Regions from separate parts of the Rhizobium sp. WW22 genome, predicted to be linked through region 3. Evidence: riboswitches for the same ligand, from Rfam matches in the RefSeq annotation. Region 3 holds a riboswitch; each other region holds the start of a gene.

Region 1 (7,631 bases), on a different replicon from region 3:
CGGATCGCCGCATAATCCTCGGCGCCATAGGCCGTTTGGATTTCGGTGAGAAGGTGCTCGAAACGATCGAGATCGGCCTGCTGCAGTCCAATCTCGTCATTGGCTTGGCGCACCTTCTGCGCGGCCGCTGCTCCGCCGCCGATGGACGGAATGGAGAAGGAAGGACGCGGCGATGCGCCGGCATTGTTCATCGGGTTCATATTGTAGGACGACCCAGATCCGGGTGCTGCATATTGCGTGCGCTGCCGGTTTGCGAAGAAGCGCATCGCAAAGCTGATGAGCAGCACGATCAGGCCGATCTGCAGCAGCATTCCGAGAAAGCCGATGCCACCGCCGAAACCATGGCCGAGCAGCATGCCGAGAAGGCCACCGGCGATCAGGCCACCGATCATTGACCCGCCGAAGCCGCCGAAAAGGCCAGGACGCTGGGGCGCGCCAAGCGGCGGCTGGGTCGTCGTCTGCTGCGGCGGCCGCTGCGTCATCGTCCGGTCAATGGGTGCGGCCTGCGTGGGCGCTGTCCTCGTAATGGCCGGGGTATCGAAGGTGCGCGTTCCACGGCTTCCGAAGCCGCTGGATCCAGCCCGGCGCGCATCGGCGGCATCAAAGGTCGCCACGGACGACGCGGCGGCGAGGACGACGATAGCTGCGATCTTGGCAAAGCGCGACACTGCACTGAACATTGGCTCTCCTGTCATAGGGCAGAAAGACGAATTTGCCCTAATATGGGGATGCTTGTTCGTGATTGTAAGGCTGCGATTTTAAGTTGGCGAAACTTTTGGATTTCAACCAAACCAATCTATCCGTATACGGATGCTCGGCAGCAACGATCTAAGACGATCCTAACCTTCATCAGCTCTATCGATCAGGCCATCATAGATTTCCATCATTGCGTTGGTGATCGCCTGACCAAGTGCGTTGCCGGCCGCGCGGACATCGTCGTCCGTGCCGTCCCGTGCTGCTCTTGCCAGTTCAAGGCCCTCACTGCTGATGATCTGCTTTGCGACCTCGATTGCCCACAGCCCGAAATCGCCGCGGTTGTCTATCTTGATCTCGTGTTCCATTGCTTGTTCCATTCATCCATCGTGAGCAAGCCTCTATAGAGCCAACCAGCGAAAGGCCACCCCGATCGCGCCGCCGTAGCGGGTGTCCATATGGTGAAAAGATGCGCCGTTGCTCCACGGCTCGTCCATTTTCGGAGATTCGCAGGCTTCTGCGGATACCCGTTTGTCGCTGTCTATCGGCTGCATGGCCAGGTCTTCGCCTGGAAAATCACCCGCGGAAAACCTCCAAAATGGCGTCAATGCGTCGGAACCTGTGGAAATGCAGGCTTTCTCGCCCTTTCATGTCAGAAGTCCTCGTGACAACTGGCATCTCCAATGGAAATGATTCCGCCGTTATCAATGCGGGGGAAGCCTCATGACCACTACCAATGAAATTGCAGACAAGATTGCCGCAGATCACAAGCTCACCAAGGCACAGGGTAAGGCAATCGTCGAAGCCGTCTTTGCCACCATCACCGGAGCCGCGACTTCCGGCGCCGAGACCTCAATTCCGGGTTTTGGTAAGTTCAAGGTCAAGGATACGCCGGAGCGCGAAGCACGCAACCCGGGAACGGGCGCAACCATCAAGGTTGCAGCATCGAAGAAGCTGACCTTCACGCCTGCAAAGGCGCTGAAGGATGCGCTCAACAAATAATCCCTGCTCTGGCCGAAGGCCCGTAGGCTCATGACCGACCCTATCCGCTAGGGCCGGTCATTTGCCGTTTCATACGAGCGCACGCGCCGCTTCGTCGTGAGGCGGTTTCGAAGGTACTGTCTCGAACTGCCTAAGCTGCGCCAAGCTCCATCCTCAGAAATTCCAATCCTCATCCTCTGTGGCGACCGCCTTGCCGATCACATAGGACGAGCCCGATCCCGAGAAGAAGTCATGGTTCTCGTCCGCATTCGGGGAAAGCGCCGAGAGGATCGCCGGGTTGACCTTGCAGGCCTCGGCCGGGAAGAGCGCCTCATAGCCGAGATTCATCAGTGCCTTGTTGGCGTTGTAATGCAGGAACTTCTTGACATCTTCTGTTAGCCCGACGCCGTCATAGAGCGCTTCGGTATATTTGGCCTCGTTGTCATAAAGCTCCAGCAGAAGATCGAAGGCAAAGTCCTTGATCTCCTGGCGTTGCCCGTCCGAAAGCCGCTCAATCCCACGCTGGAATTTGTAGCCGATGTAATAGCCATGCACGGCTTCGTCGCGGATGATGAGGCGGATCATATCGGCGGTGTTGGTGAGCTTGGCGCGGCTCGACCAGAACATCGGCAGATAGAAGCCGGAATAAAACAGGAAGCTCTCAAGGAAGACGCTCGCGACTTTCTTCTTCAAGGGATCGCCGGAGGCATATTGCTCGATGATCAGCGTAGACTTCTTCTGTAGGAATTCGTTCTCCTCCGACCAGCGATAGGCATCATCGACATCGGGCGTCAGGCAGAGCGTCGAAAAGATCGACGAATAGGAGCGTGCATGCACCGCTTCCATGAAGGAGATATTCGACAGCACCGCTTCTTCATGCGGGGTGGCGGCATCAGCCATCAGCTTTACGGCGCCGACGCCGTTCTGGATCGTGTCGAGCAGCGTGAGGCCGGTGAAGACGCGGATGGTGAGCTGCTGCTCCTCCGGCTTCAGCGTGGCCCAGGACTGGATATCATTCGACAGCGGCACCTTTTCCGGCAGCCAGAAATTACCGGTCAGGCGGTTCCAGACTTCGAGATCCTTATCGTCTTCAATGCGGTTCCAGTTAATGGCGCGAACGCGGCTTGCCGGCTTGAATTGCATGTTCATTGTCATCGTCCCTCAAAGGTTCAGAGCGTGCAGGAAACGCAGCCCTGAACCTGCGTGCCTTCGAGCGCCATCTGGCGAAGCCGGATGTAGTAGATGGTCTTGATGCCCTTCTTCCAGGCATAGATCTGCGCCTTGTTGATATCGCGCGTCGTCGCGGTATCGCGGCAAAACAGCGTGAGCGACAAGCCCTGGTCGACATGCTGGGTCGCGGCCGCATAGGTGTCGATAATCTTTTCCGGACCGATTTCGTAGGCGTCCTGGTAGTAATCGAGATTGTCGTTCGTCATGAAGGCAGCCGGGTAGTAGACGCGGCCGATCTTGCCTTCCTTGCGGATCTCGATCTTGGAGACGATCGGGTGGATCGAAGAGGTCGAGTGGTTGATATAGGAGATCGAGCCCGTCGGCGGCACGGCCTGCAGGTTCTGGTTATAGAGCCCGCCTTCCATCACGGCTTTCTTGAGTTCCAGCCAATCTTCCTGGGTCGGAACGGCAATGCCGGCCTTTTCGAAGATTTCCGCGACACGTTCGGTCGCAGGCTTCCATTCCTGGTTCGTATATTTGTCGAAATATTCGCCGGAGGCGTATTTCGAATTCTCGAAGCCCTTGAAGCTCTGGCCTCGCTCGACCGCAAGCAGGTTCGAGCCGCGAATGGCGTGGTAGGTCACCGTATAGAAATAGATATTGGTGAAATCGACGCCCTCTTCCGAACCGTAGAAAATGCGCTCGCGGGCGAGATAACCGTGCAGGTTCATCTGGCCGAGACCGATGGCATGGCTCTCGTCATTGCCCTTTTCGATCGAGGGTACGGAGGAGATATGGCTCATGTCGGAGACAGCCGTCAGCGCTCGGATCGACATTTCGATCGTCTTGCCGAAATCCGGGCTGTCCATCGCGGCTGCGATGTTGAGCGAGCCGAGATTGCAGGAGATGTCCTTGCCCATATGCTTGTAGGACAGATCGTCGTTGTATTCACTAGCTTCGCTGACTTGCAGGATTTCCGAGCAGAGATTGCTCATGGTGATGCGGCCGGCAACTGGATTGGCGCGGTTCACCGTGTCTTCGAACATGATGTAGGGGTAGCCGCTCTCGAACTGGATTTCGGCGATCACCTGGAAGAATTCGCGCGCCTTGATCTTCTTCTTGCGGATGCGGCTGTCGCCCACCATCTCGCGATACTTCTCCGTCACCGAAATCTCGGTAAACGGCACGCCGTAGACGCGCTCCACATCATAGGGCGAGAAGAGATACATGTCCTCGTTGTTCTTCGCGAGCTCGAAGGTGATGTCGGGAATGACCACGCCGAGCGACAGCGTCTTGATGCGGATCTTCTCGTCGGCATTTTCGCGCTTGGTATCGAGGAAGCGCATGATGTCGGGATGGTGAGCGTTCAGGTAGACGGCGCCCGCCCCTTGCCGCGCCCCAAGCTGGTTGGCGTAGGAGAAGGAGTCTTCCAGCAGCTTCATGACGGGAATGATGCCGGACGACTGGTTCTCGATGTGCTTGATCGGCGCACCGGCCTCACGGATGTTGGTGAGCGATAGCGCCACGCCTCCGCCGCGTTTCGAAAGCTGCAGAGCCGAGTTAATGGCGCGGCCAATCGATTCCATATTGTCTTCGACACGCAGCAGGAAGCAGGAGACCAGCTCTCCGCGCTGCTTCTTGCCGGCATTGAGGAAGGTCGGCGTTGCCGGCTGGAACCGGCCGGAGATGATCTCGTCGACCAGATCGCGGGCAAGTTGCTCGCTGCCCTGCGCCAGCGTCAGCGCGACCATGCAGATGCGGTCTTCATAACGCTCGAGATAACGTTTTCCGTCGAAGGTCTTCAGCGTGTAGCTGGTGTAGTATTTGAAGGCGCCGAGGAAAGTCGGGAAACGGAACTTCTTCGCATAGGCGTGATCGAAGAGATCGCGCACGAAATTGAAGGAATATTGGTCGAGCACCTCCTGCTCATAATAACCTTCCGTCACCAGATAATCGAGCTTTTCCCTAAGGTTATGGAAAAAGACCGTGTTCTGGTTAACGTGCTGCAGGAAGTATTGCTTCGCCGCCATGCGATCCTTGTCGAGCTGGATTTTTCCGTGCTCGTCATAGAGGTTCAGCATGGCGTTCAGGGCGTGATAATCCAACGCCGTCTCCGGGGCCTTTGCCGGGCGGTCATTCGCGGGAGCAGGAAAAGTGCTCTGCGTTTTTTCGCCGGCATCTCGCGACAAAGAAGAGCTTAGCGTGTCCAAAATCGTTCCAATCCGTGTCTGACATTGGCGACATCCTCATCTGTGCCCAGAAGTTCGAACCGATAGAGATACGGTACCTGGCATTTGGCAGAGATGATGTCGCCGGCGATCCCATAGGTCGCGCCGAAGTTGCTGTTGCCCGCGGCGATGACCCCGCGGATGTTCGAACGGTTGCCCGCATCGTTGAGGAAGCGGATCACCTGCTTGGGCACGGCCCCCTTGCCGCCTTCGCCGCAATAGGTCGGGACGATCAGGACGTAGGGCGAGGTCGCACGAAACTCGTCGCCCGCGGCAAGCGGGATACGAGCAGCCGGCAATGCGAGCTTGACAACGAAGCGATGGGTATTTTCCGACCGGCTGGAGAAATAGACGATCTCGCCCACGGCCCGGATCCTTAAGCGAGGGTGCTGATCATGTCGGGACGGAAGCCGGCCCAATGCAGTTTACCGGCGACAACAACCGGAACCTGACGATAGCCGAGACCTTGCACCAGCTCATAGGCGGCGGCATCGGTCGATACGTCGACGATGGTGTAGTCGATGCCTTGGCGATCAAGCGCGCGGGTGGTTGCCGTGCACTGGACACAGGCGGGTTTGCTGTAGACGGTAATGCTCATGAGGTATCCTCGTATGGATGGGCACAGAAAATCGCTCGGGCATCGGATGATGCCCGCTCGGCGGGTGAAAAGTGGACGTAAGCCTAGCCGGCGGCCGGACGCATTTCAGCGGCCGTCATTCGCGCGGGCGACTATGAATACTCAATAACATGGACTTCACCCCGAAGTTATTCATGCGGGGTCTTCAAGGAAGCGATGACGGCGATCCTGCCGCATGAACCATCGCTCGCCAGTCGGACACCCCGCCCGTGGACGTTGTTGCTCAAGGCAGGTCTCCTGGCTCGCGGGTCATAACATTCGTCCTGTCTTCCCAAGACACAAGGCCTCAGTGACGTCATCAAACGAATGCTCGCCGCTCACAGTTGCGGGGGCAGCTCCGGCTTGGCAATCGTCATGCTCGCCGACCGGATTCCCATCTTAGCCTCCAATCCTTGCGAATCAGAAGAACCTCGAACACTATATATAGTATCCTCGGTTAAAATTGCGTCAACTGCTTCGACAGCCTCAATCAGATTTCCATGTTGATGGATGTCGACCATCGCACCCAACGCAGAGACTTGGGACTGGCCAAAAACAGGCTGGAGCCTTTCAATTGACGTTGCTTTCGCGGATGCGGTCGGCGAGATCGAGAAAATTCTGGCGCATGCGTCGCAATGTGAAATCGAGACCGAACAACCGGCCCGTTTCGCTAAATCCCATCGATTGGGCAGCCTCGGAAGTCTGAAGAGTGCTGAACGCGGCGTCGAAAGCCGCGTCGCCTGCCGAAAGCACATCCGGATCGATTTCGCCACCGGCACGCAACGCCCGGCCGCATGCCTCCGCAAAACGGGCCTGTGCCTCCAGCATTCCGCCTGCCTGCGGCCCGATCGCCTCGACAATCGCCGGCGGGAAAGGTGTTTCCACGATGTGGCTGAGATAGGTCATGTCGTTGCGGATGCGCCAGAGCGAACGGGGAATGGCCTCCGAAATTCCCTGTCGTGTCAGCCAGAAGGCGCGCTCGCGCTGCGCGTCGCTCAAAAGCGCTTCTGTCGCCATCAAGGACTGACGCAGGGCGATATTTGCCTCGGTGGCCGATACCGGCTCCCCCTTTTCGACGCCGGCTGCGAGCCTTCGCAAGATCTGCGCCATGACATCGAGTGCCGACCCGAAGCGATCCAAAACCATGGTCCGCGAGCGCGTCGGCAGGATGAACAGGCTGGCGAGCACGCCGACGACACCGCCCAGGGTAATTTCGGCGATGCGATCGATCACGAAAATCTCGACGGGAACGGCGGCGGAATGTGTCAGCATGACGATCGCGGCCGTCAGTCCGGCATTGCGCAGACGAGGCACGCGCACCGCCACGAAACTTGAAACGCCGACGACGCAGATCAGGGCAATGCCAATCGCAAGCGGCTGCTGCGGCGTGACGAATACCGCAATACCTCCGAGCACGGCGCCAGCGACTGTCGCAACCAGCCGGTCGAAAGCCGCTCCGGCGGTCGCGCCCACCGACGCCTGCATGACGATCAGTACCGTGAAGACGGCCCAATAGCCCTGCTGGAGATGAAGATGCTGTGAAATGGCATAGGTGATCGTGCACGCGATCATAACCCTTAGCGCCTGCAGCGCCGCGCGTTTGGTCTGAATCAGCGATGTCTTGGGTTTTGACGGCGGCTGGCTTTGACGAATTACAGGATCGGTCATCGCGCAAGTTTTCGCCTGGAAACGTGTGCTGACAATGGCCGTCCGGGGCTTGCCCTCTCCCTGCTGCCGCTAGTGAATGACCGCATGACCTACAATGGCAGTATTTGCGCGATTAGGGAAGGCGCGCAGGTAATGCGAGCGCGCCGTTCAATCCTTGAGCCACCGCGCTTCCTGGACGAAAGCACGGCCTCCGCCGACAACAGGAGTAGAGATCGGATTTACGTTCAGACGGTGGCGGAAGCCTCGGACGTCGGTGAGGTCTCGTCGACAAGCAC
Region 2 (7,631 bases), on a different replicon from region 3:
CCAAGGTCGCCGAAATAATGGCTGGCGGTATAGACGCCGGTCCCATCTGATGGGATCGCAAGATCCGAGCCGGCGACCATGCCCAGCCCATGCATGACGTCGACGGCCTTATCGAGACCGATCGGCTCGGCCGATTGCGCCGCGATATCGGAGAGCGGAACGGGCGCGTTTTCGACGACCCAGCCGGCGCGGCTGACGATATCCTGCGTGACCTTTGTCGATTTCGGAACGTCGTCCCAGACTGCCGCCGGTGTTCCGAAATTGTGAGCGGTCAGCCAGGCATTGACGTTGGCGCCCCAGTAGCCGGACCACGGCATGCCGCTGAAGGCGAGAAAGAAGATCAGGATGCCGGCAAGCGCTCCCGTCACGGCATGTAGGTCGCGCCAGAAGACGCGGCGTGATGGGGTGCCGCGAACGGTGAGCACGCCGCCCGTCTGCTGGCGCGGCCACCACAGATAGATGCCCGTCACCACGAGGACGAGAGCAAAGCCCGCGACGATCTCGATGAGGCGATTGGTCCATTTGCCGAAATATTCTAGGCTGTGGATGCGCTTGACGACCCAGCCGAACTCCTGTTTCGACCCTACTGATCCTAGAATGCTGCCATCGTAAGGATTGACGTAGACGATGGTCGATTGTCCATCCTTGGACAGCGTTATCCAGGCCGAGCGGTTCGGCGCCGACGCTTCGTGATAGGAGGTTGCGCGCGCGCCCGGAAAGGCCGAAAGCGCCGCGTCGGCGATCTGCTGCGGCCGCAGCATGGTGCCGGCTTCGGTGACGAGATAGCGATGCGAATAGAAGGTATCGGCAATCTGGTCCTTGAATAGATACAACGAACCGGTGATCGCCAGATTGAGCATAAAAGGGATGACGAGCAGGCCGGCGAAAAAATGCCAGCGCCAGATCGCGCGATAGAGCGAGATATTGTGGGTTGCTGCGGCTGCAGGCTCTGCAGCGGTAAAGGCAGACATGAAATCCTCCGAAGATCGGCAGGCTGCCGCAAGGGGCGATCTGAGGAGGGGGCGGCGAGATGGTTCGCCGTTTGGCGTGAGCCTGCTTTCCCTGAGCAGCCGACCAATCGGCCTGCTTCGTTCGGCAAGATGCAGCTGTGAACACCAATCCTCAGATGTCGCGACGTGATGGTCGCGCAAGCGGCAGCGTTGACGGCGGGCATCGCGACGAAAGCCGCAATGCCGGTTCAGCCAACGATGTCGGGGAGGGGTGGTGCTCTCGGGCCTGTATTCGGCGGATAAAGCTGGCGGTGGAACGCCTCCGATCGTGCGACGACCGTCTCTCCACGCGGGGAGGCAAGGCGCTCACAAATGTCGGTAGGAGGCGCAGGCAGCATCGCGGCGGACGCAATCCGGCATGCCTCGCATCCGGGTGCGTAGGCTTTCCCGTGCACCTTGCCGTCGGCATCCTTGTAGGTGATGCAAAGAACGGGCAGGGAGCCATCCGGAAGCCGGTACTGGGCAAGCTCGATCGGGGATATTTCGTCCGCGGTTGCGACGATCGGTTGATGGGCGAAGCCGACGAGCAACAGCGCAACGGCGCAAAGAATGCGCGCGCTCCACTGAAATGTTCGCGAAATCGTCTTCCGCATGCTTGTCCCCACCACCGCATTCGCGGATAAGGTTTCATTCATAGGGCAGGCGCATCACAAGCGCAATGCGTCAATTCGTGCCGCGATGCCGCCGCACTGCCGATCGATGAGAGGCATATAAACTATTTTTAGAGATCGCATGGTATCTCATAAGGACTTCGACCATGCCGCCGCAGCTCATCTATCGCGGCGCGTTGCGAAGACTGGGAATCGCCATGGAAGTCGAAACACATCTGATCTCGCTAATACGTGTCCTCGGCCAGGTGGCGATTATTGTCTATGCCTATTCCTGGGTCATCCGTATCGTCGAGCGCGGCGCTTTGAAATCCGTGGCCGTCGGGCTGTTGTTCGGGCTGGTCGGCATCCTGTCCATGGGCGATCCCATCCAATGGATGCCAGGTGTGATCCAGGATGGCCGGTCGATCCTCCTTGTCCTTACGCCAATCTATGGCGGCCTTTTGGGAACCATTGTCGCTGCGGCGATGATGGCGCTGTTTCGGTACATGGTGGGCGGCATGGGCGCGGTGGTCGGCGTAGCCGGCATCGTAATCGTTGCAATCGCGGGCTATGTACTCACTCTGCTGCCGCGGCAATGGACCGGCACGGGATGGCGGCGATCGGCTCTGTTCGGTCTGGCGACCTGTTCATCCATTGTGGTTGTTTTCCTTTTTCCGTGGACGGTTGCGCGCGCCCTTCTTATCTCGGCGACACTTCCGGTGACGATCGTCAATATCCTCGGCGTCATGCTGTTGTCGGATCTCTTGCAGCGGGAGCAATATCGCATTGGCATCCAGCGCGCGCTGGAGAACGAAGCGAGCCTCGATCCGCTGACAAGGCTTCCCAACCGCCGGGTGCTGCAGCGCGAAGGCGATCGATGCAGCAAGGAAGCGGGTATGCGGCGTATCCCCTTCTCGATCATCATGCTCGATATCGATCACTTCAAGAAGATCAACGATAGCTGGGGCCATTCCTTCGGTGACACCGTTCTGGCGCGGTTGGCCGATGTCATCAGGCAAACCGTCCGCAAGACTGATATTGCCGCCCGTTATGGCGGCGAGGAGATCGTCGTGCTGCTGCCCAACACCGATACGCGAGCCGCCGCTGCCGTCGCGGAGAAAATTCGCAAGGACATCGAGGACACGACCTTGATGTTCGAGCAGGAGGCCGTCCATGTCACGGTCAGCATCGGCATCGCCTGCTCCCTCGAACCGACGACAGATTTCAAACATGTGCTCGAGGCCGCCGACAAGGCGCTCTATCGGGCGAAGGCGGGCGGGAGAAATCGTGTGGAACTGGCAGAGGCCGCATAGGCCCGCCGCCTTTCCTTCCCATGGGCATGGCGTGCTCTGTCTCATTTCTATCCAAGCGTCCTTGACGGAACGGGGCAGTCCGGAATAACTGGACGTGACGGTTCCCCAAGGAAGACTCCGCGGGGATTAATAGGGAACACGGTGAGGATGACCCAAGCGGGACCTAGACCGTGGCTGCCCCCGCAACTGTAAGCGGATTGCCGATCATCCGGGAATGACCAGCCTGCTGGTTCCTTCCTGAGGCTTTGAGCCGCGCCACTGCAAGCATGCTTGCGGGAAGGCCGATGATAGTCAGATATCCGCAAGCCAGGAGACCTGCCGTCGATCACGATCCAATCAGCCGGGCGGGGATGCTCGGAAAGGACAGAGAATGATTGACCTGCGCCTTCGACATTATCCGACACCTATCGGCCTTGATTGGGATCTCCGCAGCCGGCGGCCGTCTTTCTCAGCGCGATCGCGCTGACGCCGCCCCGTTTCCTTAATCCTATCGAGACCTTTCATGCGCCATTTTTTGACGACCATTGCATTTGCACTTGGGCTGACCGGTTTTGCCGGCTCCGGTTTTGCCGCCACCCAATATCCTCTCACCATCGATAATTGCGGTCAGAAGGTCACTTTTGAAAAGGCTCCGGCCAAGATCGTTTCGATCGGCCAGGGCATGAGTGAAATCCTCTTTTCGCTCGGCCTTGCCGACAAGATTGCCGGAACGGCGGTCTGGGTCGGCCCGGTTCTGCCGCAATATGCCGAAGTCAACGGCAAGATCCCGCGGCTCGCCGATAACGATCCGAGCTTCGAATCCGTCGTTGGCAAGGCTCCGGATCTCGTCGCTGCCGAATTCGAATGGCATGTCGGCGCGCAGGGTTCCGTCGGCACACGCCAGCAATTTTCGGAACTCGGGATCAATACCTATGTTGCTCCGACCGATTGTGTCGCCAAGGTCAATACCGATGGCGGCGATGGTGTGCGCAAGGAGCTTTTCACGATGGATCTGGTCTATCACGAAATCGCCGAGCTCTCGCAGATCTTCGACGTTAGGGATCGCGGCGATGCCCTGATCGCGGATCTGAAAAAGCGCGAGGCGGATGCAGTCGCTTCGATTGCCGCTGCCAAGGCCAAGGATCTTCCGATCGTGTTCTGGTTCTCCAGCAAGGAGGTCAATGGCGATGCCTATATCGCCGGCAAGAACAGCGCGCCGGCCTATATCCTGAAGACGCTCGGCGCCAGAAACGTGGTGACGACGGAAGAAGAATGGCCGATGGTCGGGTGGGAAACCATTTCGCAGGCCAACCCGGCCGTGATCGTCATAGCCACCATGGACCGCCGCCGCTATGCGGCCGACGATCCGAAGGTCAAAGTCGATTTCCTCGAAAAAGATCCAGTCACCAGCCAGCTCGACGCCGTTAAGAACAAGCGTTTCGTCATGATGGATGCGCAGTCGATGAACCCGACCATCCGCACCATCGACGGCATTGAAGTATTGGCCAAGGGCATCAAGTCCTTCGGCCTGGCGCAGTAAGATATGGGTCTCGCCGCAAAACGCAGGGCATGGTGGGCGCTCTTGGCGCTCGCCATGGCTGCCGTCATTCTTCTGGCATTCATGATCAGCCTCGCCGTATCGATCGGCGAGATTTCGATCCCGCTGTCGACCACAGTAAAGGCCGTTTCGAACCGGTTGTTCGGAACGAGCTTCGAACTCAGCCGGATCCATCAGGGGATCGTCTGGGACTATCGCCTGAGCCGCGCGCTCGTTGCTGCAAGCACCGGTGCGTCGCTTGCCTTGAGCGGGGTGGTCTTGCAGGCGTTGCTGCGCAATCCGCTCGCCGAACCCTTTGTGCTGGGCATTTCCGCCGGCGCCTCCACCGGAGCGGTCTGCATCATGATCCTCGGTCTTGGCTACGGCATTCTCGGCCTTTCCGGCGGCGCCTTCCTCGGCGCAGTTGCAGCCTTTCTTTTCGTCGGCCTGCTTGCCGCCGGGGTCGGTGGCACGAGCGAGCGCATCATTCTATGCGGCGTCGCCGGTTCGCAGCTTTTCAACGCGCTCACCTCCTATATCGTCACCACCTCGGCCAATGCGGAGCAGGCGAGGGGCGTCATGTTCTGGCTTCTCGGCTCCATGAGCGGCGTGCGCTGGCCGGACGTTTATCTTTCCGGGCCGGTCGCCATCATCGGCTTCGCCGTCTGCATGGCGCATGTCCGCGTGCTCGATGCCTTCATCTTCGGCACGGATGCTGCCGCATCGCTTGGCATTGCGGTCAAGCGCGCCCAAGTCGTTCTGCTCGGCGTGACGGCTTTCATGACGGCAGCGGTCGTCAGCATCGTCGGCTCCATCGGTTTCGTCGGGCTCGTCATTCCGCATGCGGCCCGCTTCGTTGTCGGGCCGAGCCATGACCGGCTTTTGCCGGCAGCGGCTCTGGCCGGCGCCATCTTCATGGTCGCCGCCGATATCATCTCGCGGGTCATCATTCCCCAGCAGATTCTGCCGATCGGCGTCGTCACGGCCTTGTTCGGGGCTCCGGCCTTCGCCCTCATTCTCTATCGCACCCGGAGGACGGCATGAGCATTGCTGTGGACACGGTAACCTTTGCAGCCGGCAATAGCCTCATCGTCAACGGCGTCAGTCTGACGGTGGAAAAAGGCAAGGTGCTTGGGCTCCTTGGGCCGAACGGCTCGGGTAAATCCAGCCTGCTCAGGCTGATCTGCCGGCTGCGGAAGGTCAAAAGCGGGGTCATCCGGCTCGGCGGTAGCGATATTGCCTCGATCTCGCGGAGCGATATTGCCCGCCGCATCGCGCTGGTCGAGCAGCAGGCGACGACCGATACGCAGGTGACAGTGATGGACGTCGTCCGTCTCGGCCGTACGCCGCATCGCGGTCCCTATCGGCCTGGAGCGCTCACGACGATGCGGCGGTTTCCGATGCGCTTGCCCGTGTCGGTATGCAAGGCCGCGCCGGTCAGCCGTGGCAAACTTTATCGGGCGGTGAACGACAGCGCGTCCATATTGCGAGGGCGCTTGCCCAGACTCCAAGCGAACTTCTGCTTGACGAGCCGACGAACCATCTCGATATCCAACATCAGCTCGATATTCTCGGCCTGGTCTCCAAGCTCGATGTCACCTCCATCGTGGCGCTGCACGATCTCAATCTCGCGGCCATGTTTTGCGACAGCCTTGCTGTTTTGCAAAATGGCGAGGTCGTTGCGGCAGGCCCGCCTGAAGAGGTGCTGACGCAGGAGTTAATCGAGCGCGTTTTCGGGGTGCGCGCGCATGTGCAGAAATCTTCAGTGCACGGCCGCTGCAACATTCAATACATGGCGGGTTGAGTGGCATCTGTCGCGATCGCGAAATAAAATGGATCGCCCCGGTCTGAGCAATTCCGACCGGGGCGCATCGTATTACTAGATGGTGCGAGTTCGCCTCAGCCTTCGAAGCCGAACCGCTCGACGTCGAAATCGTCGCCATCATAGCTGATGGCTCCGGCTTGGGCCTCCGCCATGTCGTCGTGCATCGGAATGGGCGCGCTGACGAGGCCTGGTAGCGTCATGTCGACGGCCATGCCTGGCGGACGCAAAGCCCAGGCGACGATCGCCCCCGTCGACATGTCTCCTACACCGGCTGAGACATCTTGCGCAGCCGCCGAGGGAAGGGCAGCGATCGGCTGCATCTTTGCCATGGCGCTCTCGGCCGTATTCTCCACATTGTCAGACACGACGAGCTTTCCAGCGTTGCTGCGTCCCACGACCAGGCTGGCGAGCACGGCAGTGGGAGCTGGTCTTTCCGGCGCGGTCGTGGGGATGACGACGATGCTGCTGGTCGGCCGCCACGCCGGCAGCGGAACGGCATAGGCCGCGAGGTCGGCAAAGGGTTGGGTCTTGCTTTCCTCAGCCACCCGCTTGCCAAGCTGAGCTTCCAGCCCATCCACGGCCCGGCTTCTGGGGGTTGGCAGCATGCTGGTCAAAAGGCTGCGGTCGGGTTCGACGTTGCGAGACGCTGTGAATGATCCGGCATCGTCGCTATCGTCATCAACGGCCGTGATTTTGCTCGCCATCTGGGAAGGGCGCTTTTTGGATTGTGCGACCGCTACGTCGTAACCCGGCAGTGGCCTGCCATCTGCCGGCACGTGAAGCGTCTGTCCATTGGGGAAAAGCCGCGCAAGCTCCTGGCGCGACATTCTCGGCCATGCGCGCACTCCGCCAACATCCAGATGCACGAAGGGCGAGCCGGAATTGGGATAGAAGCCCACGCCGCCGATCTGCATCTGCATGGCGATTGCGCGCAAGCTCGCGAGCTTTACGCCGGGAATGTAAAAATCCATTGCCTTGCCGAGCGTGTGCTGGCTGTGCTTGGCAACGCCGGAGCTGCGCGAGCGGTTGCGCAGCATGCTGTTGGTCGACGGAGAGCGGTAGGCCGAAACCACGTGAATGGACTCTTTGGCGCCACTGCGGCGGTAGACTTCCCAGACGAGATCGAGCAATTCCGGATCGATCCTGGTCGGCTCGTTCTTTCGCCAGTCGCGCAAGAAGCGGTTGATTTGAGCAAGGCCGCGCGGGTCATATTTGCCGTTACGCTTGAAGACGATGGTCGACCTTTCCCCCGTATGCGTGAAGAAGAGCTTGAGTGCCCTGTCCTCGGCCGCCGCCGAACCGGCAAAGGCGCCGAGCATCAGCATCGCGATCAGCGCCACCCGGAAAGCGATGAACGAGAAAGTCGTGGCGAAAAAT
Region 3 (7,631 bases):
GCTTTGCGACACGCGCCAATGTCCCCGTCGTGCTGGTCGGCGACATAGACCGCGGCGGCGTGATCGCGTCGCTGGTCGGCACGTACCATATCTTGCCGGAGGAAGATCGGCGGATGATCCGCGGCTATCTGATCAATAAGTTCCGTGGCGATGTCTCCCTCTTCGCTGAGGGTATCGAGGCAATTGGTAGCTTCACGGGGTGGCACTGCCATGGTGTCGTCCCCTGGCTGAAGGCGGCGGCGCGCCTGCCGGCGGAGGATTCGGTCGTATTGGAGCGACTTGCTCGGGGTTCCTCTGGCGCGCTCAAGGTCGCCGTACCCGTGCTGTCGCGCATCGCCAATTTCGACGACCTCGATCCGCTGCGGGCCGAACCGGATGTCGATTTGGTGTTCGTCCGCGCTGGAGAGCGCTTGCCTGCCGATGCAGCGCTCGTGGTGCTGCCGGGTTCGAAGTCTACGATCGGTGATCTCCTTGATCTGCGCGAGCAGGGGTGGGACCGCGATATAGCCGCGCATGTTCGCCGCGGCGGCCGCGTCATCGGCATTTGCGGCGGCTACCAGATGCTCGGCCACATGGTCCATGATCCACTTGGCATCGAAGGATCGGTGACCGAGACGCCGGGATTGGGCCTGTTGGATATCGAGACGGAGATGGCGCCGGAAAAGACCGTGCGCAACAGCACTGCCGTCTCCAAAGAGTATGATGTGCCGTTATCGGGCTATGAAATCCATCTCGGCGTGACGCGGGGCCGGGACTGCGAACGGCCATCGGCCATGATCGACGGGCGGCCTGATGGAGCCGTATCACCGGATGGTCGCATCATGGGCACATATCTGCATGGCCTTTTCAGCAGTGACAGCTATCGGGCAAAGTTGCTGGCAAGCTTCGGCCTTTCCGGCGAGCGCATGAACTATCGCGCCAGCGTCGACGCGGCTTTGGACGAAGTTGCAGCAGAGCTGGAAGCTGTGCTCGATCCCGCCTGGCTCGACGGTCTGGTCGCCTAGAGTTCGCCGGAGACTTCCCGGCGGCGGCGGTCGAGTTCTTCGCTGTAGCGACGCAGCGTATAGCTCTCCGTCAGCAGGCCGATGACCTTGCGTTCGATGAGGTCGTTGACGACGACGAGCGCTTCGCTCTTCGTCTGCTCGAACATGGCTGCTGCCTGCTTGGCGTTCATTTGCGGCTGCAAAAATTCATTGCGCAGCTGGATGAAATCGGAAAGACCGTGTTCCTCGTCATCCTTTTCGACGGGGCTCGCATAGACGTCGGGTACGAGAACCAATCCGGAATATTTTTCGTTCTTGTCAACCAGGATGACCCGCTGCGCCGAGCCGATCGGGAAATTCCTGCGGAATTCCTCGATGCTCATGTCGATGCTGGCCGTATGCACATCGGGGCGCATCATGCGGGCGACGGTCAGGTTGCGGATCCAGCCGACATCGTGAGCGCTGCGGATGCTCTCGCCGCGCAAATGGAAGCGCCACGTGGCGAAGGAGTAGCCGAAGGTCGTGCGCACCACCAGCGAGGAGGTGATGACCGCCGCCAGAACCAGGGCGGTGATCGGGAAATCCCCGGTGATTTCGAGCGCCAGGAAGGTCATGGTCAGCGGCCCGCCAATGATCGCGACGGCAAGCGAGCTCATGCCGACGACTGCGTAGACGGCCGGCGTCAGCGTGGCGTGATCGAAATAAGGTGCGCAATAAGCGAAGATCTTACCGAGCAGCGCACCCATGAACAGCGACGCAAAGAAGAGACCGCCTCTGAAGCCGGAGCCGATCGAGACCGCTGATGCCAGGGACTTCAGGATGAAGACGCCGATAAGTGCACTCAGCGTCACATCGGCCGATAGGTTAAGATGCAGGGCGCCGTGGCCGGCAGACAGAACCTGTGGCGAGATCAACGCTAGTGTTCCCACCACCAAGCCGCCAAGCGCAGGGCGGAAAGGCGGCGCGATCGAGCTTTTGCGCGCCAGTTCCTCGACCCATGCGACGCCCTGCATGATCAGGATGCCGATACCGGCGCAGAAGGCGCCGAGTAGGATGGCCGGAAGATAATCCGCCGGCACGATCGCCCCGAAGTGATCGATATCGATGGCAAAGTCGTCGCCGGCAAGCAATCTTGCGATCATGGTCGAGATCAGCGCCGAAACGACGACGGGTGTCAGCGTCACGATCGAATAGCTGCCGATGATCAGCTCGAAGGCGTAGAAGGCGCCGGTGAGCGGCGCGTTGAACGCAGCGGCGATGGCGCCGGCCGCGCCGCAGCCGACGAGCATGCGCAGGTCTGCGCGGCGCATCTGCATCTTGTAGCCGAATTTGGAGGCGATGCCGGCGGCAATCTGCGTGTAGCCGGCCTCAAGTCCGACAGAGGCGCCGAATCCATTCGAGATCAGGTTCTGCACGGCAACGATGATACTGTCGGTGAGCGACATGCGACCGCCGTGCAGCGCATTGGCTTCGATCGGGTCGACCATCGGCTTTTTGCGTGTGCGGGACAATATGTAGAGCAGTATGCCGAGAATGATGCCACCTGCGATCGGTGCGATGAACACTACCGATTTGTCCCGAATTGCCATTGCCGCCGAACTCAAGCGTTCGTAGTCGGTTATGCCATAGATGACGCTGTGAAGTTTGCGCGAGATATAGCTCATCGCCGTGACCGCACAGCCGGATACTATGCCTACCAGCGCTCCGGCGAAGACAAGTCCCAATTCGCCACGGCGCAGCAATGCCCTGAAGCGACCGAGATCGAATAGGGCCGAGAAGACGCCGAGGCGTCGCGGTTGGAATTTCTGCAGCATGGGAAACGGACGATACGTTTTACTCGAATGTGAGAGCTTACCCTCTATAAACTCCTAACATCAAAGAAATACGGCAAAAAAGCCGCTGGTTTCATGAGAATTTTCCGCCGATTTCGCAATCGGGACGGCGCAGGTCGCATCCATGCCCTTGATTGACTTGAGGTAAGTGAAAGCCTAATCATTGCCGGCATAACGAATGGTTCCTGAGCGGCGATCTGCCGCATGGGATGAAAAGGGAATGTGAAGGGACGGACCCAATCCGGGCGTTCTCATCACAGCCGACCCCGCGACTGTAGAGCGGTCAGGGTCTTTCATTCGGTTCGAAGCCTGTTCTGTTGATGGTTCGCATGGGGCGAACGGGGCGGGACAGGCTCAAGTCGAAAAAGCCACTGGCGTGGCATCATGATTAACCGGGGCTGGACGCCTCTTATTCTACGAATCGTCCGCCTTTTCATGATGCATTGCCGGGAAGGCGAGAAAGACCCGCTTGTGCACGATTGGGGGCGACCGGTTTCGGTCTGCCCCCGTCGCGGCGCCTTATCCGCGAGCCAGGAGACCTGCCATGCGTGCCGGGCACAGAGCCTGTTCTGGGACGTAAGTTCCGCTGCCAGCACGGAGGTTGTCATGGCGCAAGACGAGTTTTCGGCGTGTAGGCGCCCGTCTTCCGGTTCCAGCGATGTGCTGCAGACCCTCGATTCCGCGTGGGAGCGGGCATAGCGTATGTCGTTTTCGACTTCCCGAGCAGTCTTCGTCCTTGGGGGCGCGCGTTCCGGCAAATCCAGGTTTGCCGAATCCCTGGTTTCGGACACGGGTCTTGAACGTCACTATGTGGCGACAGGGCAGGCATGGGATGACGAGATGCGCGAGCGCATCGCAAAGCATCGTGCCGACCGCGGCGATCTCTGGCAGACGCATGAGGAGCCGATCGATCTTGTCGGTCAGCTTGCCGCCATCGATGCCGAGGGGCGAGCCGTGCTTGTCGACTGCCTGACGCTATGGGTCACCAATTTGATGATGGCCGAGCGTGACATGGCGGCGGAATTTGCCGCCCTGACCGCCTTTCTGCCGACCGCACGATCGAGGCTCGTTCTCGTCTCCAACGAGGTGGGCTTGGGAATCGTGCCGGAAAATCGCATGGCGCGCGCGTTTCGCGATCATGCCGGCCGTCTGCACCAAATGGTCGCAGCGGCGAGTGCCGAAGTTTATTTTATCGCAGCGGGCCTGCCGCTGAAAATGAAGGGTTGATGCATATGAACCAGGAAAAGATTCCCGCCACCGTCATCACCGGCTTCCTCGGAGCCGGCAAGACGACGATGATCCGCAACCTCCTGCAGAATGCCGGCGGCAAGAAGATCGCGCTCATCATCAACGAATTCGGCGATCTCGGTGTCGATGGCGACGTGCTGAAGGGCTGCGGCGCGGAGAACTGCACCGAAGACGATATCATCGAGCTGACCAATGGCTGCATCTGCTGCACCGTGGCCGACGATTTCATCCCCACGATGACGAAGCTTCTAGAGCGCGATGCGCGCCCGGATCACATCGTCATCGAAACGTCAGGCCTTGCTCTGCCGCAGCCGCTGGTCGCTGCCTTCAACTGGCCCGACATCCGCACCCACGTCACCGTCGACGGCGTCATCACCGTCGTCGATAGCGCCGCCGTCGCCGCCGGCCGTTTCGCCGACGACCACGACGCCGTCGAGGCTGCCCGCGTCGAGGATGATTCGCTCGACCACGAAAGCCCCATCGAGGAGCTTTTTGAAGACCAACTGACCTGCGCAGATCTGATCGTGCTCAACAAGACCGACCTGATCGATATCGACGGTCTCGGCCGTGTCCGCGCCGAAGTTGCCTCACGCACCAGCCGCAAGCCGACGATCATCGAAGCGAAGAACGGCGATGTGCCGGCCGCCATCCTGCTCGGCCTCGGAATCGGCACGGAAGACGATATTGTCAACCGCAAATCCCATCACGAGCTGGAGCATGAGGACGGCACGCCGCACGATCACGACGAGTTCGACAGCTTCGTCGTCGAACTTGGCCCGATCGCCGATCCGGTGGCTTTCGTCGATGCGCTGAAGGGCGTGATTGCGGAGCATGACGTGCTGCGCCTCAAGGGCTTTGTCGATGTCCCCGGCAAGCCCATGCGCCTGCAGGTGCAGGCCGTCGGCAGCCGCATCGACACCTATTTCGATCGCGCCTGGACACCGGGCGAAGCCCGCGCGACCCGGCTCGTGGTGATCGGTCTGCACGAGATGGACGAGACGATCGTGCGCAAGGCGATTGAGGCGCTGGCCTAAGGGAAATCCATGCATCTCCTCCTGGCACAGAAGGGAACGATCAGCGACGGCGAGGAGGCGATCGACCTTGGGCAGTCGCCCGGCGATATCCTCTTTCTGTCGGCTGCCGATACCGAGCTTGCGGCGATTGCCGCGGCGCATGGTGAGGGCGACCGTTCCCTTCGGCTTGCAAGCCTGATGAGCCTCAAGCATCCGATGTCTGTCGATACCTATGTCGACAGGACAGCGCGGCATGCGAAGCTCATCATCGTGCGGGCGCTAGGAGGGGCAAGTTACTTCCATTATGCACTGGAGGCGCTGCATGCTTCTGCAGCGCGCCAGGGTGCTCTGATTGCGGTGCTGCCGGGGGATTCGAAGCCGGATCCCGGGCTAACGCCATTCTCCAACGTTGCGCTCGATGATCTCAACGCGCTCTGGTCCTATCTGATCGAGGGCGGGGAGGCGAATTCCCGCGCGTTTCTTGTCTATGCAGAGGCGATGCTCACGGGCGCTGAGAAGCCTATGCCCGCTGCACCCCTGATGAAGGCCGGGATCTGGTGGCCGGGCCGAGGCGTGATCGGCGTCGAGGAGTGGAGGGGGCTCGAAATCGAATGGAGAGCTTGCCCCTCACCCCAGCCCTCTCCCCGTATTGACGGGGAGAGGGGGCATATCGAGGCCACGGCTCCCCCTTCGCCCCGCTTGCGGGGAGAAGGTGCCCGGAGGGCGGATGAGGGGCAAGACTCTCCTTTGAAGCAGTCGTCGGACGCCGACATCGCTTTCGAACAGGTGGTGACCCCTGCAGGATTCGAACCCCCGACGGTTGCCGTTTCTTTCTACCGCGCGCTGGTTCAGAGCGCGGAAACCAGACCCGTCGAGGCCATGATAGAGGCCCTCATTGCCGAGGGCATGCGGCCGTTGCCGGTCTTTGCCTATAGCCTGAAGGACGCCGTGTCCGTCGGCATTCTCGAAAGCGTCTTTACCGAGCTGAAACCGGGCGTGGTCATCAACGCCACCGGCTTTGCCGTTTCGGCGCCGGGCGCGGATCGTCAGGCGACGGTGCTGGAAACGGGCGACGCCGTCGTTCTGCAGGCCATCTTCTCGGCTTCATCGAAGGAGGCGTGGGAGGCATCCTCGCAGGGGCTTTCGGCGCGCGATCTCGGCATGAATGTCGCTTTGCCCGAAGTGGATGGGCGCGTTCTCGCCCGAGCCGTGTCCTTCAAGGCGGCCGCCCGCTATGACGAGAGGGTCGAGGCCAATATCGTCGCCAGCGAGCCGCTCGAGGATCGCATGCGCTATACGGCGCGGCTCGCTGCCAATTGGGCGCGGCTGCGCAACACGCCGCCCGGTGATCGCCGTGTTGCGCTTGTTATGGCGAACTATCCCAGTCGCGATGGACGGCTCGGCAATGGAGTCGGGCTCGATACGCCGGCCGGCACCATCGAGGTGCTGAAGGCGATGCGGGCCGAGGGTTACGGCGTTGCCGATCTGCCTGCCGACGGCGATGCACTGATGCGGCACTTAGCGGAAGGTCCGACAAATTCGGGGCATGACGGCCGCGTCGTTCGCGAGACGCTTTCCTTCAGCGACTACAAGGATTTCTTCCTGTCGCTTCCCAAACAGATTCAGGATGAGATCACGGCGCGTTGGGGTGAGCCGGAGCTAGATCCTTACGCGATCGATCACGGCTTTGCCTTGCCGTTCGCCCGCTTCGGCGACGTGCTTGTCGGCATCCAGCCGGCGCGCGGCTACAACATCGATCCCAAGGAAAGCTATCATTCTCCCGATCTCGTTCCACCGCACGGCTACCTCGCCTTCTATGCCTTCCTGCGCCGCTCCTTCGATGCCCATGCCGTCATCCACATGGGCAAGCACGGCAATCTCGAGTGGCTCCCGGGCAAGGCGCTGGCACTGTCGGAAAGTTGCTATCCGGAAGCGATCCTCGGACCGCTGCCGAATCTCTATCCTTTCATCGTCAACGATCCCGGCGAGGGCACGCAGGCCAAGCGCCGCACGAGCGCCGTCATCATCGATCACCTGACGCCGCCGCTGACGCGCGCCGAAAGCTATGGCCCGCTGAAGGATCTGGAGGCGCTCGTCGACGAATATTACGAGGCTTCGGGCGGCGATCCGCGCCGCATCCGTCTGCTCCGCAAGCAGATACTCGATCTCGTCGCCGATATCGGACTGGATCAGGATGCCGGCATCGCCAAGGGCGAGGGTGAAGACGAGGCCTTGCGCAAGCTTGATGCTTATCTCTGCGACCTCAAGGAAATGCAGATCCGCGACGGCCTGCACATCTTCGGCGTTTCGCCTTCCGGGCGGCTGTTGACGGATCTGACGGTGGCGCTGGCAAGGGTGCCGCGCGGACTGGGCGAGGGGGGCGATCAGAGCTTGCAGCGGGCGATTGCAAGAGATGCTTTTGAGGGTTCGGAGCGTGCCATACCCCCCTCTGTCGCTTTCGCGACAGAGGGAGGTAACTCTCCCAGCAAACCATTCGACCCGCTTGACTGCGACATGGCCGCTGACTGGACCGGCCCGCGCCCATCAATCCTCCA
Region 4 (7,631 bases), 1.2 Mb from region 3:
TGCGGCAGCGGCGGCAACTCGACGTGAATGGCGTCATCTCGCTGTACGCGGCCGCCCTGCACGACAATGCTCATGATGCCCGCCTTGCGGACCAACTCGCCATCGGCATCCTTGTCGAGCACTGCATACAGCAGGCCCTTCTGAAAATTATCGATCTGCTTGCAGGGATTGCGCAAGCCCGTCACCTCGACGATCGCTTCCGCGCCGATATGCAGGCGTGTGCCTTGCGGCAGGGAAAGAAGGTCGATCCCTCGGGTCGCGATATTCTCACCCATGTCGCCCGGAGCGACCGAAAATCCCTTTTCGGCAAGCTCGTCGAAGAGCTCTTCATGGATGATGTGCACCTGACGCAGATTGGGCTGGGTCGGATCGACCGCGACGCGCGAGCGATGCTTCACCGTCACCCCCATATGCGCATCGCCTTCGACGCCAAGCCCTTTCAGCAGTTGAATATGATCCTTGGGCTGCTTGCTGAACTCGTGCACGCAGCTGCTGCTGATCGTTGTCACATATATGCGCTTGTCGCCCATGCCGAACCCTTCCATAAACGATCTGGATCTTTATAAATTGGTATATGCCAATTTCAAGGCGACAGATTTGTGATGGAAGAGAAAAATCGAAAGGCCGAAGGTGTAAAAACTGCTGGAGGCTGGGCGACTGTCGCCGCAGAGCTGCGAAACGCCATCGATGCGGGCAGACATGCGCCTGGCAGCCGCCTGCCGAGCGAGCGGGCCTTGTCCGAACAATTCGGCGTTTCCAGGGTGACGATGCGGCGCGCGATTGCGCAGCTTGAAGGGGAGGGCTTGCTACGGATTGCGCGCGGAAGCGGCGCCTATGTCCGCGCCGACATGCCCGTCCGGTTCCAGCTGGGCGACAAGGTACGGTTTAGTAAGGATCTGACCGCGACGGATGCGAACCTCACGCGCAAGGTTTTTTCGGCCAGGGAAGTTCCGGCAAGCGTCGATATAGCTGCAAGGCTCAATCTCGAGCCGGGCGTGGCTGTGCTGGACATGTGCGTGATCGCCTATGCCGACGCGCTTCCCGTATCCGTCGTCATGCGCAGCTGCTCGGCTGAGCGTTTTCCCGGCCTGACGGAGAAGTTCGCCGCAACGAGCTCATTCACAGCGGCGTTGAAGGAGTATGGCGTGGCCGACTATTGGCGCCGCTCCACTGACATCACGGCGCGCATGCCGACGGAGACCGAAGCGCGCCTGCTACAGCAATCGCGGCTGACGCCGGTACTTGCCTATGCTGGCGAGGACATCGATGCCGATGGCACGGTCATTTCCTGCCAGATCGGCTGCTTCGCTTCCGAGCGGGTCGTCGTCACGGTCTAAACCTCAGACCTTGAGGACCTTCCCCGGATTCATGATGCCTGCCGGGTCGAAGGCCGTCTTGATCCGGCGCATCAGGTCGATCTCGATCTCCGAGCGGATGGAGGCCAGTTCATCGCGCTTCAGCTGACCGATGCCATGCTCGGCGGAGATCGAGCCGCCATGCTGCAGCACAAGCCCGTGCACGATCTTGTTGATCTCGCGCCAGCGTCCGATGAACTCGGCCTTGTCGGCGCCGACGGGCTGCGAGATGTTGTAGTGGATATTGCCATCGCCCATGTGGCCGAAGGCGCAGACGCGGGCGCCCGGCATGGCGGCGACAACGGCTTTCTCGGCTTCGGCCATGAATTGCGGGATCTGCGCCACCGGCACGGAAACGTCGTGCTTGATCGAGCCGCCTTCCGGCTTCTGCGCGTCCGACATGCTCTCGCGCATATGCCAGATGGCCTTCTGCTGCGCTTCCGAGCTGGCGATGGTCGCATCCTGGATCAGGCTGGCCTCATAGCCCTGTTCGAGCAGCGTCGTCATCATCCGCTCGGCCGTCTCAACCGAATCGGAGGTGGAGATGTCGATCAGCACATACCAGGGATGCACCGTCTCCAGCGGATCGCGCACGCCCGGTATATGCCGCGTGGTGAATTCGACGCCGATGCGCGGCATCAGCTCGAAACCGGTCAGCGCCGTGCCGCAGAGGCTGGAGGCATTGTTGAATAGCGTCAGCGCGTCATCGACCGATAGCAGGCCGGCAAAGGCGACCTGATGGCCAAGCGGCTGCGGAAAGAGTTTTAGCACCGCACCGGTAATGACCCCGAGCGTGCCTTCCGCGCCGATGAAGAGATCGCGCAGGTCGTAGCCGGTATTGTCCTTCTTCAGGCGGCGCAATCCGTTCCAGATCTCGCCCGTGGGCAGAACGACTTCAAGGCCGAGGCAGAGCTGGCGCATATTGCCATAGGCAAGAACGGCCGTGCCGCCGGCATTGGTGGAAAGATTGCCGGCGATGCGGCAAGAGCCTTCCGAGCCGAGCGAGAGCGGAAACATGCGGCCATGCTCGGCTGCCGCCTTGTGGACATCAGCCAGAATGCAGCCGCCATCGACAATCATCGTATTGCCGACAGGATCGATATCGCGCACGCGGTTCATGCGTTCCAGCGATAGGATGATGTCCGAGCCGCCCTCGCGCGGCGTCTGCCCGCCAACAAGCCCGGTATTGCCGGTCTGGGGTACGATGGCCGTGCCGGTCTCGCTGGCAAGCTTGAGGATGGCCGAAACCTCTTCCACCGAGCCGGGCTTCAGCAGCATAGGCGAAGCGCCATGATAGAGCCCACGGTTTTCCACCAGATGCGGCGCAATTTCCGCCGGGTCCCGCACGGCATGTTTTTCGCCGACGATGATGGCGAAGCGATCGAGGAGGTCGGAAGAGGAGGCGGAGCTGCTCATGGCGTTTCCTTTGCCTGATGGTGTCGGGCCGATTTAGTCTCTGGGCGCGGCCGCGCGGCGCAGCCGGTCGTTGATAGCCTCGCCGAGGCCCTCGTCGGGAATATGCGAAAAGGCAATTGTCGTTGCACCGGTGGCATCGGCGCGCTTCATGAAATCGAAGAGGTTTGCAGCGGCTTCGGCGAGATCGCCAGTGGTGCTCAGATCCAGCACGGCAACGGCGTTCTCGCTGCCGGGAATGTTTGGCGTGCCGAAGCGAATCAGCGCCTCGCTTGCGGAAACCTCCGTGGCGTCGAGCCGCACCGCCGCTCCCGGCGCATAATGCGAAGCAAGCATGCCTGGCGCCTCGATGGCAGCGGAAGCCTTCTTCTTGCGCTTCAGTGCCTTGCCGGCCACCCGCTCGATCTCGCTTGCCGCCAGCCCACCGGGTCGCAGCAGGCGCATCTCGCCATCCTCAACCTTGACGATCGTCGACTCCACGCCGACGACCGAAGCCCCGGCGTCGAGGATGAGCGTGATCCGTTCTCCGAGATCGTCGTCCACGTGATCGGCGCTGGTGGCGCTGATCTTGCCCGAGGTATTGGCGCTCGGTGCTGCGAGCGGCCGATCAAAGGCGCGGATCAGCTCGCCGGCAAAGCCCTGGGGCACGCGGATGCCGACCGTGTCGAGGCCGGCGGTTGCCAGCGGATGGATGCCGCTATCGGGCTTGAGCGGCAGCACCAGCGTCAGCGGCCCGGGCCAGAAGGCTTCCGCGAGCTTGCGCGAGATGGGGTCGAAGACCGCATAGCGCTCGGCCATGGCGAGATCGCTCATATGGCAGATCAGCGGATTGAAGCGCGGGCGGCCCTTCGTCTCGTAGATCCGGGTAATGGCGGCAGGATTGGTGGCATCGGCGGCAAGGCCGTAGACCGTCTCTGTCGGCAGCCCGATCGGCAGACCCTCGGCAAGGGTCGCCGTCGCCACTTCTATTGCCGTTTGCGGATGTTCGAGAATGTCTATGTGTCGTGCCATGGCCTGCCTGCTTGCAGTTCAGGCCGTTTCTATGCTCTTCGAGTTTTCGGATCAATCGTCAAAGCTGGCGAATGATGTCGCGGAGCTGCTCGTTACGGGCGCCTAGGAGAAGAACATTGCGGATGGCGATCTGCGGATCGTGAGTGTGGAACAGCACGCCGTTGCCTCTGACATCGCGGTTGATCGTCAGCTTCTTGTCTTCGGCTTCCTTGTCCGGATGGATCGCGACAGCGAAATACATCCGCGAATATTTGAGGCTGATGTCTTCGAAGAAGTTCGCTTCCTGGCCGATCCGGGCAAAGAAATTGGCGATATAGAAAGCCCAGTTCACGTCCTCATAATGCGCGAACTGCGTCCGCGCCGCTGTAACGTGGCAATAGCCGAGATGCGGCGTGTCCTTCAGCGTGTGATGAAAGATGAGCTTCGGGAAGCGGATGGACCTATGGAAATTGTTGAGCCGGTCGTGGGTCTTCTCGCCGGCGTCCCTGAGCTTCAGCGCCGTGCGTTCGGCCACCTGTTCGTGGGTGAGGTATTCCCGCTCTTCCGCCAGCCAATGCGGCCTGTTCCGGTTGATACGGCCGGTGCGCAGGAATTCGGTGTACCCCGTCGTCGATACCGGCTGCGCCGGTTCGGGCTCGGCGGGCTTCCCAGCGTCGAAATATCTGAGTTTGGCCATGCCGGATCTCGCTATAAAACTCTTTGGTGACATGATGAACCACGGAGCTTGAGCCGAGCTTGATCGTGCCGGATTGAAGGCGCCCCGATAGCGGCTCCGTTGGCGCTTTCTGCCGCCCAATTGTTCCCCTGATTGCCGGCCATTCGCTGACCTGTCGCAATCAGGATAAAGCGTCATTGGCGGAATGGATATGCGATGCTTTGACCATCTCCGATGCAAGCGCCCAAGTAATTGAATTGCCTGTCAATATTCTCACACCATGCAACCGTCCTATCGTCCGGTTTCACCTGTCGTCAAATTCGAAGCCGATGTCGCATTGCAGCGCAGCGGCAGACGCGGCCGAGAGCTATGATGATATCAATCTCAAGGTGCCGTCTGCTAGGGAGACGGAGAATTGGGAAGCCGGTCAAAATCCGGCGCTGCCCCCGCAACGGTGGTGGAGTGAGGCATGGCGGATAAAGCCACTGGGCCGATCGGTCTGGGAAGGTGCCATGGGGTCCTGGCAACAGGGCCGCTCCAGAGCCCGGAAACCAGCCTTGGGCACATATGGTTTACTGACCGCGGCGGGCGGTCGGGGGATTGCTTTCGGCCGTTCCCAACGGCCTTGCATGTCCTCTGCTCGTCTTCCGGTATTGCGCAAGGATAGGCAAATGGATATCGGCAGCAAAGTTCTGCGGCAACTGAAGAACCACCGGACGGGTTTCAGCCTGGAGCAACCCTTCTACACTGATCCGGAATACTTCAAGCTCGACATGGAGACGATCTACTATCGCGACTGGCTGTTCATCGGCCATGATTGCGAAGTGCCGCGTGCGGGCAATTACTTCACCGTCCAGATCGGTGATTATCCCGTCGTCATCGTCCGTGGCCGCGATCAGGTCATCCGCGCCTTCCACAATAGCTGCCGTCACCGCGGCTCGCGCGTCTGCACGACCGAGCGCGGATCGTCGGCAAAGCTCGTCTGCCCGTATCACCAGTGGACCTACGAACTCGACGGCTCGCTGCTCTTTGCCCGACAGATGGCGGAGGATTTCGACAAGAGCCAGTATTCGCTGAAGCCGGTTCACTGCGAAAGTGTCGGCGGCTACATTTTCATCTGCCTCGCGCAGAACGCTCCCGATTTCGCACCGGTTCGCGCCACGATCGAGCCCTACATGGCCCCGCATCGTATCAGCGAAGCCAAGGTCGCCTTCCAGAGCACCATTATCGAAAAGGGCAACTGGAAGCTCGTCTGGGAAAACAACCGCGAGTGCTATCACTGTGCGGCCAATCACCCCGAACTGTGCCGCACCTTCCCGGAAGCTCCGACGGTTACCGGCGTGCAGGGCGCGATGAGCGATCCCGTCATCACCGAGCACTGGGCGCGCTGCGAAGCCGCAGGCCTGCCAAGCGAATTCAAGATCTCGCCGGACGGACAGTTCCGCACTGCCCGTATGCCGCTGATCGAAGGCGCCGAAAGCTACACCATGTCCGGCCAGAATGCCGTCAGGCGGCCGCTCTCGCCCGACGTGACGATCAACGGCATCGGCACTATGCTGCTCTTCCACTATCCGACGACGTGGAACCACATGCTCGGCGACCACGCGATTTCCTTCCGTGTCCTGCCGATCAGCGCCGAGGAAACGGCCGTCACCACGAAGTGGCTCGTTCACAAGGATGCGGTCGAAGGCGTCGACTACAATCTCGAGGAACTGACACACGTCTGGACCGAAACCAACGATCAGGACCGCCGGATCGTCGAGGAAAATGCCTTCGGCATCCGCTCGCCGGCCTATGAGCCCGGTCCCTATTCGGAAATCCATGAAGGCGGCGTCATGCAGTTCGTCGAATGGTACACGACTTTCATGATCAACCGGCTGCAAGGCGACCAGGCCAAGCTGTCGGCGGTTGCCTGAGCATGAACATGGCCGTCTCCCTTCCGCATCGCCATCTCGACCAAATGCAGCCTTGGAGCGACAGGCAGCATCTGCTCGAATGTCTCTCAGTCACGCCCGAAGCGCCCGATGTGATGACCTTCACCTTCGGGTCCGATAAGGACAACTGGTTCCGCTATCTGCCGGGCCAGTTCGTGACGCTGGAGCTGCCGGCGGCTCCGGAGCCGGTCATGCGCACCTATACCCTGTCGTCCACGCCGTCGCGGCCCTTCTCGGTCGCCGTGACGGTGAAGGCGCAGAAAGATAGCATCGGCACGCGCTGGATGTTCGAGAACCTGAAGCCGGGCATGCGCATCAAGGCTTTCGGCCCGCTCGGCGATTTCAGCCACATCCGTCATCCGGGCGAGAAATATCTCTTCGTCTCGGCCGGCTCCGGCATCACGCCGATGATGTCGATGACGCGGTATATGTCGGACATAGCACCATTGTCTGACATTACTTTCGTCAATTGCTCGCGCAGCCCGACGGACATCATCTTCCGCTCCGAGCTCGAATATCTCGCCCGCTTCATGCCGAACCTCGATCTCGGCTTCATCGTCGAAGGCTGCGGCCGCACCGATCTCTGGTCGGGGCTGAAGGGCCGCATCGACAAGGCGAAGATCGGTCTGCTGGCGCCCGATTTCATGGATCGCACCATCTTCTGCTGCGGCCCGGAAGTCTTCATGGATGCCGTGCGCTCGATGCTCGAAGCGCATGGCTTCGACATGTCACGCTACCATCAGGAAAGCTTCCAGCCGGCCAATGCGGCGACACCGCTTGCGGAAGTCTCTGACGATGCTTCCGGCGAGGCGGCAACCACGATCCGCTTCACGATGGCGGGCAAGGATGTGGCCTGTGCGGCGGGCCAGACCGTGCTTCAGGCGGCGCGGGGCGCCGGCGTGCGCATCGGCGCCGCCTGCGAATCCGGCCTCTGCGGCACATGCCGGGTCATGAAGCTTTCGGGCGAAGTTGAGATGAGCCACAACGGCGGCATCCTTGATGATGAGATCGACGAGGGTTACATCCTCGCCTGCTGCTCGCGCCCGAAGACGGATGTGCAGATCGAGGCCTAGAGCCGGATGATTTTAGGTCTATTCGACCTAAAATCTGAATCCGCTCTAGCGCCAAAGAAGTAGAGCATGATGTCGTTCGAAAACCGCCCACACTTTTCGGCATCACGCTCTAGAAATCCTGGTAGTTCAGCTCATTAATCTCGACCGGCTTGGTTTGCGGGGTCGAGGCCGTGACGACGGGGTCGATCTC

What was found. A riboswitch is a leader RNA that binds a small molecule or an ion and turns the genes downstream of it on or off. The one in region 3 is predicted to bind cobalamin.
Region 1: linked by a shared signal. The riboswitch ahead of nrdH (glutaredoxin-like protein NrdH) and the one ahead of cobU (bifunctional adenosylcobinamide kinase/adenosylcobinamide-phosphate guanylyltransferase) in region 3 are both predicted to bind cobalamin.
Region 2: linked by a shared signal. The riboswitch ahead of ACK83U_RS26600 (ABC transporter substrate-binding protein) and the one ahead of cobU (bifunctional adenosylcobinamide kinase/adenosylcobinamide-phosphate guanylyltransferase) in region 3 are both predicted to bind cobalamin.
Region 4: linked by a shared signal. The riboswitch ahead of ACK83U_RS02505 (aromatic ring-hydroxylating oxygenase subunit alpha) and the one ahead of cobU (bifunctional adenosylcobinamide kinase/adenosylcobinamide-phosphate guanylyltransferase) in region 3 are both predicted to bind cobalamin.

Annotation. Positions count from the first base shown of each region.
Region 1 is NZ_CP178199.1:1,323,507-1,331,137, forward strand. It holds gene ACK83U_RS25050 (Tim44 domain-containing protein) at 1-680, opposite strand, end outside; gene ACK83U_RS25055 (hypothetical protein) at 840-1,061, opposite strand; gene ACK83U_RS25060 (HU family DNA-binding protein) at 1,417-1,695, shown strand; gene nrdF (class 1b ribonucleoside-diphosphate reductase subunit beta) at 1,849-2,823, opposite strand; gene nrdE (class 1b ribonucleoside-diphosphate reductase subunit alpha) at 2,844-4,925, opposite strand; gene nrdI (class Ib ribonucleoside-diphosphate reductase assembly flavoprotein NrdI) at 5,042-5,437, opposite strand; gene nrdH (glutaredoxin-like protein NrdH) at 5,449-5,670, opposite strand; cobalamin riboswitch at 5,919-6,137, opposite strand; gene ACK83U_RS25085 (FUSC family protein) at 6,259-7,356, opposite strand; gene ACK83U_RS25090 (DUF1269 domain-containing protein) at 7,581-7,631, opposite strand, start outside.
Region 2 is NZ_CP178199.1:1,636,108-1,643,738, reverse strand. It holds gene ACK83U_RS26615 (PepSY-associated TM helix domain-containing protein) at 1-971, opposite strand, end outside; gene ACK83U_RS26610 (hypothetical protein) at 1,199-1,603, opposite strand; gene ACK83U_RS26605 (GGDEF domain-containing protein) at 1,768-2,913, shown strand; cobalamin riboswitch at 2,995-3,251, shown strand; gene ACK83U_RS26600 (ABC transporter substrate-binding protein) at 3,416-4,432, shown strand; gene ACK83U_RS26595 (iron ABC transporter permease) at 4,436-5,473, shown strand; partial or broken gene ACK83U_RS26590 (ABC transporter ATP-binding protein) at 5,470-6,233, shown strand; gene ACK83U_RS26585 (DUF882 domain-containing protein) at 6,329-7,631, opposite strand, start outside.
Region 3 is NZ_CP178198.1:1,683,994-1,691,624, reverse strand. It holds gene ACK83U_RS08415 (cobyric acid synthase) at 1-1,004, shown strand, start outside; gene ACK83U_RS08410 (chloride channel protein) at 1,001-2,797, opposite strand; cobalamin riboswitch at 2,978-3,377, shown strand; gene cobU (bifunctional adenosylcobinamide kinase/adenosylcobinamide-phosphate guanylyltransferase) at 3,518-4,042, shown strand; gene cobW (cobalamin biosynthesis protein CobW) at 4,048-5,097, shown strand; gene cobN (cobaltochelatase subunit CobN) at 5,107-7,631, shown strand, end outside.
Region 4 is NZ_CP178198.1:493,995-501,625, forward strand. It holds gene ACK83U_RS02480 (MOSC domain-containing protein) at 1-530, opposite strand, end outside; gene phnF (phosphonate metabolism transcriptional regulator PhnF) at 603-1,337, shown strand; gene ACK83U_RS02490 (FAD-binding oxidoreductase) at 1,341-2,771, opposite strand; gene ACK83U_RS02495 (L-threonylcarbamoyladenylate synthase) at 2,805-3,779, opposite strand; gene ACK83U_RS02500 (DUF6656 family protein) at 3,838-4,455, opposite strand; cobalamin riboswitch at 4,805-5,009, shown strand; gene ACK83U_RS02505 (aromatic ring-hydroxylating oxygenase subunit alpha) at 5,106-6,350, shown strand; gene ACK83U_RS02510 (hybrid-cluster NAD(P)-dependent oxidoreductase) at 6,353-7,441, shown strand; gene ACK83U_RS02515 (GH25 family lysozyme) at 7,551-7,631, opposite strand, start outside.